3 regions of the Pseudomonas sp. GW821-FHT07F05 genome follow, and region 3 is predicted to be linked to each of the others. Evidence: predicted binding sites of a transcription regulator. Region 3 holds the regulator's gene; each other region holds the start of a gene.
What was found. The regulator FliA, encoded in region 3, starts transcription of late flagellar genes. The targets are predictions, from matches to a motif close to CTAAAGTTTNNNNNNNNNNNGCCGNTAA.

Region 1: AC07RO_RS02030 (methyl-accepting chemotaxis protein) is a predicted target of FliA. The motif match lies at 1,670-1,697, and genes of this name have one in related genera.
Region 2: AC07RO_RS13735 (methyl-accepting chemotaxis protein) is a predicted target of FliA. The motif match lies at 1,377-1,404, and genes of this name have one in related genera.

What each region holds. Positions count from the first base shown of each region.
Region 1 is NZ_JBWKQL010000001.1:424,360-427,637, reverse strand. It holds gene AC07RO_RS02030 (methyl-accepting chemotaxis protein) at 1-1,623, opposite strand, end outside; gene AC07RO_RS02025 (TonB-dependent siderophore receptor) at 1,841-3,278, shown strand, end outside.
Region 2 is NZ_JBWKQL010000005.1:194,762-198,039, forward strand. It holds gene AC07RO_RS13730 (putative bifunctional diguanylate cyclase/phosphodiesterase) at 1-917, shown strand, start outside; gene AC07RO_RS13735 (methyl-accepting chemotaxis protein) at 1,435-3,060, shown strand.
Region 3 is NZ_JBWKQL010000004.1:18,872-22,149, forward strand. It holds gene flhF (flagellar biosynthesis GTPase FlhF) at 1-360, shown strand, start outside; gene fleN (flagellar synthesis regulator FleN) at 479-1,312, shown strand; gene fliA (RNA polymerase sigma factor FliA) at 1,309-2,052, shown strand; gene AC07RO_RS11360 (chemotaxis response regulator CheY) at 2,294-2,668, shown strand; gene AC07RO_RS11365 (protein phosphatase CheZ) at 2,688-3,278, shown strand, end outside.

The DNA of each region.
Region 1 (3,278 bases), on a different contig from region 3:
GAACATGCGCTTGTTCCGGCACACCGGTAGGTCGATAGCTCGGTCGCCCGTAGGTTTTTTCGACACCCAGCTGTTGTTCACCGGGCAGTAACCCTTGCTGTCGACGATGAAGGTGACCTTTCCGCCCCGCGTGCCTTTGGTGAGCGCGTCGCACTCTTCCTGACAGATCTGCGCAAAGCGTTCGGTGTAGCTGGTCGTGTATTGCTTGGGATCAGTCCCGGGAATCAATTTGTAGTTCTGATCGAACAGGTTGACGCCCTCACGTTGCAGCGCCGCCAGACGCACCTGGAGCCGATCGCGGCAATGACTGGCGCGGGTAATGCCAGCGTCCAGCGCGCCATGCCCGAGAACAAACCGGCCCAGCAGCGCCTGGACCTTTTCCGCCACGCCCGACAGGTCTCGGGTGGCCGTGGCCGAATGCTGCATGCGCTGGTCGATGGACTGGCTGTCCGCATGAATCTGCGTGACGCGGTCGTTGATGCCGGTGTTGCTGTCGGCAAACTGCTGGATGTGCGAGGCGATGTCCTCAAGCTTCGTGTGAGTGGATTCGAAGTCGCCGATCATGCTCTCGAAATGCCCAGACGCGCGCTCGACCACTTTCTGGGTCTCCCGGGCACTGTGGCTGATCTGGGTGGTTTGCTCGTGGGTCGAGCTCACCTCCAGCAACATGGCGTCGATGTTCTGGGAAATGTCCTCGGTGGCGCGGCTGACGTTCTGGGCGAGGGTCCGGACTTCGTCGGCAACCACCGCGAAACCACGCCCGCTCTCCCCTGCACGCGCCGCTTCGATCGCCGCGTTGAGCGCCAGAAGATTGGTCTGGGAGGAGATTTGTTGAATCAATCCGACAATGGATTTGATGCTCGACGAACGTTGGTTCAGCGCCGAAACCAGGGTGCCGAACTCATTCAGGCTGCTGGAAATCTCACTGATGTTGCCGGTCACTTCCAGCAATTCGGTGTAGGAGTCGCGGGCCATGCTGAGGTTCTGCGCGGTGGTCCCGGAAATGCCCTGAGTCTGCCGGGACACTTCGGCAATCCGACCCACTGCGTCGTTGCTCTGCTCCATGACTTCCTTGGCGAAGCGCGCCTGATGGGTCGCGCTGTCGCTGGAATCGCTGATGTTTTTCAGCGAGCGCGCGGACTCCACGGCAATGTGCACGGTCAACGCCTGAACGCTGCTGATGATCTCCCGCTGTTTGGCCAGAAACCGGTTGCAGGTACTCGCCAGCACGCGAATTTCATCGTGGGTCAACAGCGGCAAGTCCTTGGACAGGTCGCCCTCGCCGTTGGCAATGCCTTCCAGCGCCAAGCTCATCTGGGTCACCGGCCGCACGATCAAGTGCCGGAAATACCAGACCATGAAGCTGACCAGACACAGGGTAAACAGCGTGCTGCCCAGAATGGCGTTGCTCAGCACATCGAGTTTCCCCTCGATCATGCTTAGCGTCTCCGCCGGCAACTGCGCGCTGCGCAACTGCAGAAGAATGTCCGCGCGCAGGCTCACGGCCACCCAGTACACCACGGCGCTCACCACCACGATCAGAAAAAGGCTCGACAGCTTCTTGGTCAAAGAATTGAAAAACTGCCTTTCGATGGACTCGTACAACGCCTTGAACGCATGCATGCCACGGTTCCCTGTGCCAGTAATGAAATGAGTTGCGAATTAAGGTGTTTCGACTGCCGGGGGGAAAGCTTTAACGCTGCGGGGGGAAGGCACCCGGTCATGGCCAGCGTTGCAGCCAACACCGACGAATGGAATAAATGACATTGATTCTCAATTGTAACTTGCCGATAATTGAGAACCATCACCATTTGTTACATTCGCCGGAGCGTTGCCCGCCATGCGTCACTCGATCCCCTTTTGCCCAAAGGCCCTTTCGTTAATCGCCCTGAGCGTGCTCAACACAGCGAATGCCGAAGAGACAGCGCTCAGCCTGCCGGCCACTGACGTGACGTCAACCGCCACCTACGGCGACACCGGCAACCCGCAGGGCTACCAGGGCAAACCCAGCAGCACCACCACCCGGCTGGACCTGACCAACCAGGAAACGCCCCAGGGTGTGACCAACATCAAACGCGAGCAAATGGATGACTTCAAGCTCAACAGCATCCGTGACGTGTTGACCAGCACCCCCGGCGTCAACGTGCAGAAAGTCGAAACAGACCGCACCTACTTCACCGCGCGCGGTTTCGACATCAACAACTTCCAGTATGACGGCACGGCCATGCCGATGACCAATGGGTTGCTGGTGGGCGATATCGACCTGGCGCCCTACGAACAGGTCGATATCGTTCACGGCGCCAACGGCTTGATGTCCGGGGCCGGCAACCCCTCGGCCACGGTCAACTTCATCCGCAAACGCCCGACTTACGATCCCCAGGCAAAGATCGACGTGACCGCCGGTTCCTGGGACAAACGCCGGGTGGACATCGACGTCTCCGGCCCCCTGACCGACTCGGGCAACGTGCGGGGGCGTGTCATCTACGCCAACGAAAACGGCAACTCATACCTTGATCGCTACTCCCGCGAGAAGAACATCTTCAGCGGTCTGCTGGCATTCGACCTGAGCGACAGCGACACGCTGACCCTTGGTTACGAGGACCAGAAAACCAACGCCAATGGCTCAAGCTGGGGCGCACTGCCGTTGGTCGATGGCAATGGCAACGCCATTCATTACAGCAGCACCCATTCCAATATTTCCCAGCCGTGGGTGCATTGGGACGTTCACACGCAACGTGCGTTTGCCGAGTGGGAGCACACCTTCGCCAACGACTGGAAGTCGAAGCTGACCGTCGCCGGCGCCGAGCACCGCGAAGACACCGAGATGTTCTACATGTACGGCGACAGCACTTCACCCACCGGTTACACCGGACTGGGCTCCAAGTACAAAGACAAGAACCTCGAACTCAGTGGCGATTACTCGCTGAGCGGCCCCTTCATGCTCGGCGGTCGGGAACATCAACTCACGCTGGGGGCGAACGCTGCACGCCAGCGCAATCGCGAATCCTCGCAGTACGGTGACGTCCTCAACTACTCGCCTGTGACCCTTGAAGATGCGCTGCATGGCTACCTGCCGCAGCCGAATTACGTCGCTGCGTTACCCGCTGCGACCTCGAACTACACCGATCGCCAGAAGAGCGTTTACGCCGGCGCGCGTTTCAGCCTGACCGACGATCTGCATGTGATCACCGGCGCCCGCATGCTCAGCGCGGACAGCAATGGCGACAACTACGACGCGGCGCGAGAGGTGCGCATTCACGGCAAAGTCACGCCGTATG
Region 2 (3,278 bases), on a different contig from region 3:
CCTGCAGCATTGGCATCGCGACCCTGGATAATCATCACAACACAGCTGAGGACCTGATTCGAGATGCGGATGTGGCGATGTACTCGGCCAAAAAACAAGGGCGTGGTCGCTTTGCGATCTTCGATGTGTCGATGCGGCAGGCCTCGATCGACATGTTGATGCTGCAAAGCGCGCTCAAGCATGCGATCACAGCCGATGAGTTCTACCTGGTATTCCAACCGATCTTCTCTGTAGAAACTGAGGCCATCGTGGGGGTTGAAGCCTTGATCCGATGGCGCCATCCGATCTGGGGAAATGTCACACCGGATGTTTTCATCAGCGTGGCAGAGGACATTGGCGTCATTCACGACCTTGGTCAATGGGTAATGCGCAATGCTTGCCGTGAGGTCAGGAGGTGGCGCGACAGCTTCCCGAAGAAAACCATCAAGCTCAACGTCAATGTGTCGGGGGTCGAGATGAACCGCAAGGGCTTCGCTATTCAAGTTGCCCATATACTTGACGAGACCGGATTTGACCCTTGCACTCTGCAGATAGAGATCACCGAGTCAGTCTTTCTGCATGAACCGGATGTTGTGCTCCAGACTCTGGTAGCCCTTCGAGCTCAGGGCATTCGCGTCGCGTTGGACGATTTCGGCACGGGCTACAGCTCCCTGAGTTATATCGACCGCTACCCTATTGATGTCATCAAAATTGATCGCTCATTCGTCTTCCGTATGATGAGCCATGAGCGCAGCGTTGCCATCGTCAAGAGTATTTTGTCGTTGGGCCAGGTGTTGGATCTGGCAATCGTGGCTGAGGGGGTAGAGACGCAAAGCCAGATGGCTCAGCTCAGAATTCTAGGCTGTCCTTATGCTCAAGGCATTCTGCTGAGCACACCCTTGCTTGCTGAGGACATGCATGCACTGCTCTCGGATTGATGGCCCAGGGCGCTCTGTCCATAGGTCAACCGACGAAGTCCGAGCCTTGCTCGGACATGCCAACCCACATCTGACTTCCTCCCCGACATGAAGAGCGGGGATTCCTTCTGCAAGCGACTGAAGTTCCAGGCTCTTCCGTTATGCGACCTTCGCGCCGTGATTGATCTATCCGAATTTTCAGCGCATCGCAATCATCCTCCAGATTGGCACGGTTAGCTCGGTGCAATTCGCCGATGTCGGTTCTCAAAGCGTTGAACATATCCTTTGTTCTCCATACCACTTGATAAAGTATCGATCCCTGAGCGAGCTGTTGTACAGGTGCGAGGATTTCTAGCAGGTGGTTGAGTCGATCCCTATCAATGATGAGCTGCAAATACGTCCCTGACCTCAGCGCGGTATTTTCGCTCCTCAGCGTTGCAGGACCACTTATCGGCTGGCGTCATGTCCCTGCGCCGTCTGCTCAAGTAAAAAGGCCAGTTGTCGATGTGCTTAGCACAATCACCCATCGGACTCAGACATGACCTTCCGTTCATTCAGCATCGCTACGCGCAGCTTGTTATGTTTTGGCCTGTTGGCCGCCCTGGTTGCGGGCGTCGGTATTTTTGGCGTTTCGCAGATGTCGCAGATCCGTAATCAAAGCTTGGTGATCGAAACTGACAGTGTTCCGAGTATCGTGGAGGCCGACAACCTCTCCCTGCAACTGGCCCGCACCCGAATTGAGGTGCTGCGCTTGTTGGCTATGCCCGATGCCGCGACTGTGGCGAGCACGCGCGACAAGATCGATAGCATCAACGGCGATGTAGTCGCGGCATTCGGCCGCTACGACAAGCTCGTCAGCTCAGACAGCGAGCGGCAGGCCTTCGAGAGTCTTCGCCAGGTCCATCAGGACTACGTGAAGAACATAAGCCAGCTCATAGAACTTGTTGCCACCGGCAAGGTGGATGAAGCGCGTGTCCTGGTGCAGTCGGGCATGGCTCAGCTAGGCACGAAGATGAATGAAAACACCGAGGCCCTGCGAAAGGTTAGTCAGGATGACATCAAAGCAGCCGCTCAAACCGCCAGTGCGACTTATAGCCAATCCACGTCCATCACCTGGGTGACTATTGGTCTTGCCCTCGGCCTGACGCTACTGCTGGCCTGGCGCCTTACCGTAAGCTTGACTAAGCCAATCGCAGACGCTGTGAGCGCCGCCAGAACCATCGCCAGTGGTGACCTAACCCAGACGCTCGACGTCCGTGGTCAAGACGAAGCGGCTCAACTTCTTCAGGCGATGCAGCAGATGCAGACAAACTTGCGCGATACCTTGGGCCACTTGGGCCATTCCGCGACCCAACTCGCCTCGGCAGCCGAAGAGATGACGGCAGTGATGAACGAGAGCGCCCTAGGACTGCAGCAGCAGAACAGCGAAATCGAGATGGCCGCCACCGCGGTGACGGAGATGAGCCAGGCGGTCGACGAGGTGGCTGGCAATGCTACGTCTACTTCTACTGAATCGCGTAACGCCGCTGAAACGGCACGTCAGGGGCAGCAGCAGCTGGGTAACACGCTGAGTGCGATCGAAGATTTGGCTCATAACGTCCTGGGCGCAAGCGAACGCGCGCAAGAGCTGTCTGAACAGACCCGCAACATAAGCCAAGTTCTGGACGTCATCCGCTCGGTCGCAGAGCAGACAAACCTGTTGGCTCTTAACGCCGCGATCGAGGCGGCGCGCGCCGGCGACGCGGGTCGCGGTTTCGCAGTGGTCGCTGATGAGGTCCGAGCGCTCGCCCATCGCACCGGCGAGAGCACCCGGGAAATTGAGAGCATGATCGGTAGCATTCAGCAGGGTACCGGGCAAACAGTGGATGCCTTGCTGACCAGTGCCGACCAAGCCAGGCAGACTCGCCAACAGGCCCAGTCAGCCAGTTCCGCGTTGGCAGCCATTGCGCAATCGGTATCGGGCATTGATGAACGCAATCTTGTGATTGCCAGCGCAGCCGAGGAACAGGCCCAGGTGGCACGAGAAGTCGACCGCAATTTGGTACGAATTCGTGATCTCTCGGTGCAGACAGCAGCCGGGGCCGAACAGACGCGAGCAGCAAGCCAGCAATTGTCAGAACTGGCGGTCGGACTCAACGATCAGATTCGTCGATTCCGGATGTAGCCCTTTCACACACCTTTGTTCGAAGCACCTTCGCCGCTTGCAACGCCAAGCGGCAGGGCACTTCTTTAGTCGCGATCCTTGAGGCCCACTGAAAGCCGACAGTTGCGGGACTCAATACTTCCCAGCCTGAAAGGCCAGCAAGCCCGGTCCTTCAGGCTGGGACTTTGCCGGACTATCGTCAGCTTGACCTTGTGCGGAGACTCAGCCCGAGGAGAGTT
Region 3 (3,278 bases):
ACCCTCGCCGGGCGTGGCATCAAGGCGCGCAACTACCTGGTGCTGGCGACGACCAGCCAGAAGCAGGTGCTGTCAGCGGCTTATCACAGTTACAAACGTTGCGGCCTGGCCGGGTGCATCCTGACCAAGCTCGACGAAACGGCCAGCCTGGGCGAAGTGCTCAGCCTGGCCGTGACACACGAACTGCCTGTGGCCTATCTCACCGATGGCCCACGGATACCGGATGATCTGCATTTGCCGCGTCGGCACCAATTGGTGAGCCGGGCTGTCAGCGTGCAGATGCAGGAGGAGCCAAGCGAGGAAGCGATGGCGGATATGTTTGCGGATCTTTATCACAGCACCGGCAAGCGCGCGGGCTAGGTGAAGAAAATGACAGTGGAATTTTCCTGCATCGATGGTCTGCCAGGCATTGTTCAGACACTGAACGTGCAGCCCGACATGTGGCTTAGGTCTAAGCAAGACAAGGTAAACAATTAACATGGGCAGCATGCATCCCGTACAGGTTATCGCGGTGACCGGTGGCAAAGGTGGCGTAGGCAAGACCAACGTTTCAGTGAATCTTTCACTGGCACTGGCCGAGCTGGGACGTCGCGTCATGCTGCTGGACGCCGATCTGGGTCTGGCCAACGTCGACGTATTGTTGGGTCTGACCCCCAAACGCACCCTCGCTGATGTCATCGAAGGGCGGTGCGAGCTGCGCGATGTCTTGCTGCAAGGCCCGGGCGGTGTACGCATCGTGCCGGCGGCATCGGGCACCCAGAGCATGGTCCACCTGACCCCGGCGCAGCATGCCGGGCTGATTCAGGCGTTCAGTGACATTGGCGACAATCTCGATGTGCTGGTCATCGATACCGCCGCCGGCATCGGCGAGTCGGTGGTGAGCTTCGTCCGCGCGGCCCAGGAAGTGCTGCTGGTGGTGTGCGACGAGCCCACATCGATCACCGACGCCTATGCCCTGATCAAACTGCTCAACCGCGATTACGGCATGAACCGCTTCCGCGTCCTGGCCAACATGGCCCAGAGCCCGCAGGAAGGACGCAACCTCTTCGCCAAGCTGACCAAAGTCACCGACCGTTTTCTCGACGTGGCCCTGCAGTATGTGGGCGCCGTGCCGTACGACGAATGCGTACGCAAGGCCGTGCAGAAACAGCGCGCCGTGTACGAAGCGTTTCCGCGTTCCAAATGTGCCCTGGCGTTCAAGGCCATCGCGCAGAAAGTCGACACCTGGCCGCTCCCGGCGAACCCGCGCGGCCACCTGGAATTTTTCGTAGAACGCCTCGTGCATCAAACCAGCGCAGGGCCCGTCTCATGACAGCAAGTGGCTATCGCATGTACAGCAAATCGTCCAAAGACTCCCAGTATGAGCTGATCGAGCGTTATGCCCCGCTGGTCAAACGAATCGCCTACCACTTGCTGGCGCGTCTGCCGGCCAGCGTGCAGGTCGAGGATTTGATCCAGGCGGGCATGATTGGCTTGCTCGAAGTCTCGACCAAATACGACTCCACCAAAGGGGCCAGCTTCGAGACGTACGCGGGTATTCGTATCCGTGGTGCGATGCTCGACGAAGTGCGCAAGGGGGACTGGGCGCCGCGCTCGGTCCACCGCAACACGCGCATGGTCAGTGACGCGATTCGTGCAATCGAAGCAAAAACCGGCCGTGACGCTAAAGATCACGAGGTTGCTGCCGAACTTGAAATGAGTCTCGACGATTACTACGGGATTTTGAACGATACCCTGGGCAGCCGCCTGTTCAGTTTCGACGACCTGTTGCAGGACGGCGAACACGAAGGGCTGCACGAGGACGGCGCGAGCCAGTCCCTCGAACCGTCGCGGGATCTGGAAGACGAGCGCTTCCAGGCTGCGCTGGCCGAGGCCATTGCCAACTTGCCCGAACGTGAACGCCTGGTGTTGTCGCTGTACTACGACGAAGAGCTGAACCTCAAGGAAATCGGTGAGGTCCTGGGGGTCAGCGAGTCGCGGGTCAGCCAGCTGCACAGTCAATGCGCGGCGCGGTTGCGCGGTCGTCTTGGCGAGTGGCGCGCACGTTCGTGAATCAGGCGCAGGCCGCGAGGCCTGCGTGTTGCGTGTAAGACCGGCTGTGCAAGACGTGAGCGGGAAGCAAATGAGACACGGCAGGAGTCGGTCGAACCGGGTCGTAGATGATCCGGTTTCGCTGCGCTTGTTCCGGTCGATTCCACCCCCTCTTGATGTTCGGCACAGCCGGTATTGATTGAACGCGCGTTCAGGTGCTGAACGCGTTAAAGACTGCTTGGAGGTCGAATTGGACAAGAACATGAAAATCCTCATCGTTGATGACTTCTCAACGATGCGGCGGATCATAAAAAACCTGTTGCGTGACCTTGGGTTCACCAACACGGCCGAAGCAGATGACGGACTCACCGCATTGCCGATGCTGCAAAGCGGCGCTTTTGACTTCCTCGTCACTGACTGGAACATGCCGGGCATGTCCGGCATCGACCTGTTGCGTCAGGTGCGTGCCGACGAGCGTCTGCGCAGCCTGCCGGTGCTGATGGTCACTGCCGAAGCCAAGCGCGAGCAGATCATCGAAGCCGCTCAGGCCGGTGTGAACGGCTACGTGGTGAAGCCGTTCACCGCGCAAGTGCTCAAAGAAAAAATCGAAAAGATATTCGAGCGCGTCAATAGCTGATGTCCGCTGCGAGGGCGCTATGGATTCCAAAGATTCGACAATGGGTGACTTTGAGTCAACCCTGAAGAAACACGCACAAGAGCTGGTCGCGAGCCTTGAAAAAGGCAAGTTCGGCGATGCCGTGCAACTGATCCATGAGCTTAACCAGACCCGCGACCGCGGCCTGTATCAGGAAGTCGGCAAACTGACGCGCGAGCTGCACAGCGCGATCGTCAACTTCCAGATCGACCCGAACATGCCGCAGGCCGAGGAGGTCTCCCAGATCACCGACGCCACCGAGCGGCTGTCGTACGTCGTCAGGCTGACTGAAAACGCGGCGAACCGGACCATGGATCTGGTAGAACTGAGCACGCCGTTGATGCACGGGCTCACTGAAGACGCCAAGTCGTTGAGCGCCGATTGGGGACGCTTCATGCGCCGCGAGATCAGCGCCGAAGAGTTTCGTGATCTGGCCCGCCGCGTCGATGTGTTCCTGACCCGCAGCGAGAAGGAGACCACCGAGGTCTCTGCGCACCTGAACGACATTCTGCTGGCCCAGGATTACCAGGACCTCACCGGTCAGGTGATCAAGCGCGTGACCACGCTGGTCACGGAAGTCGAGCGCAATCTG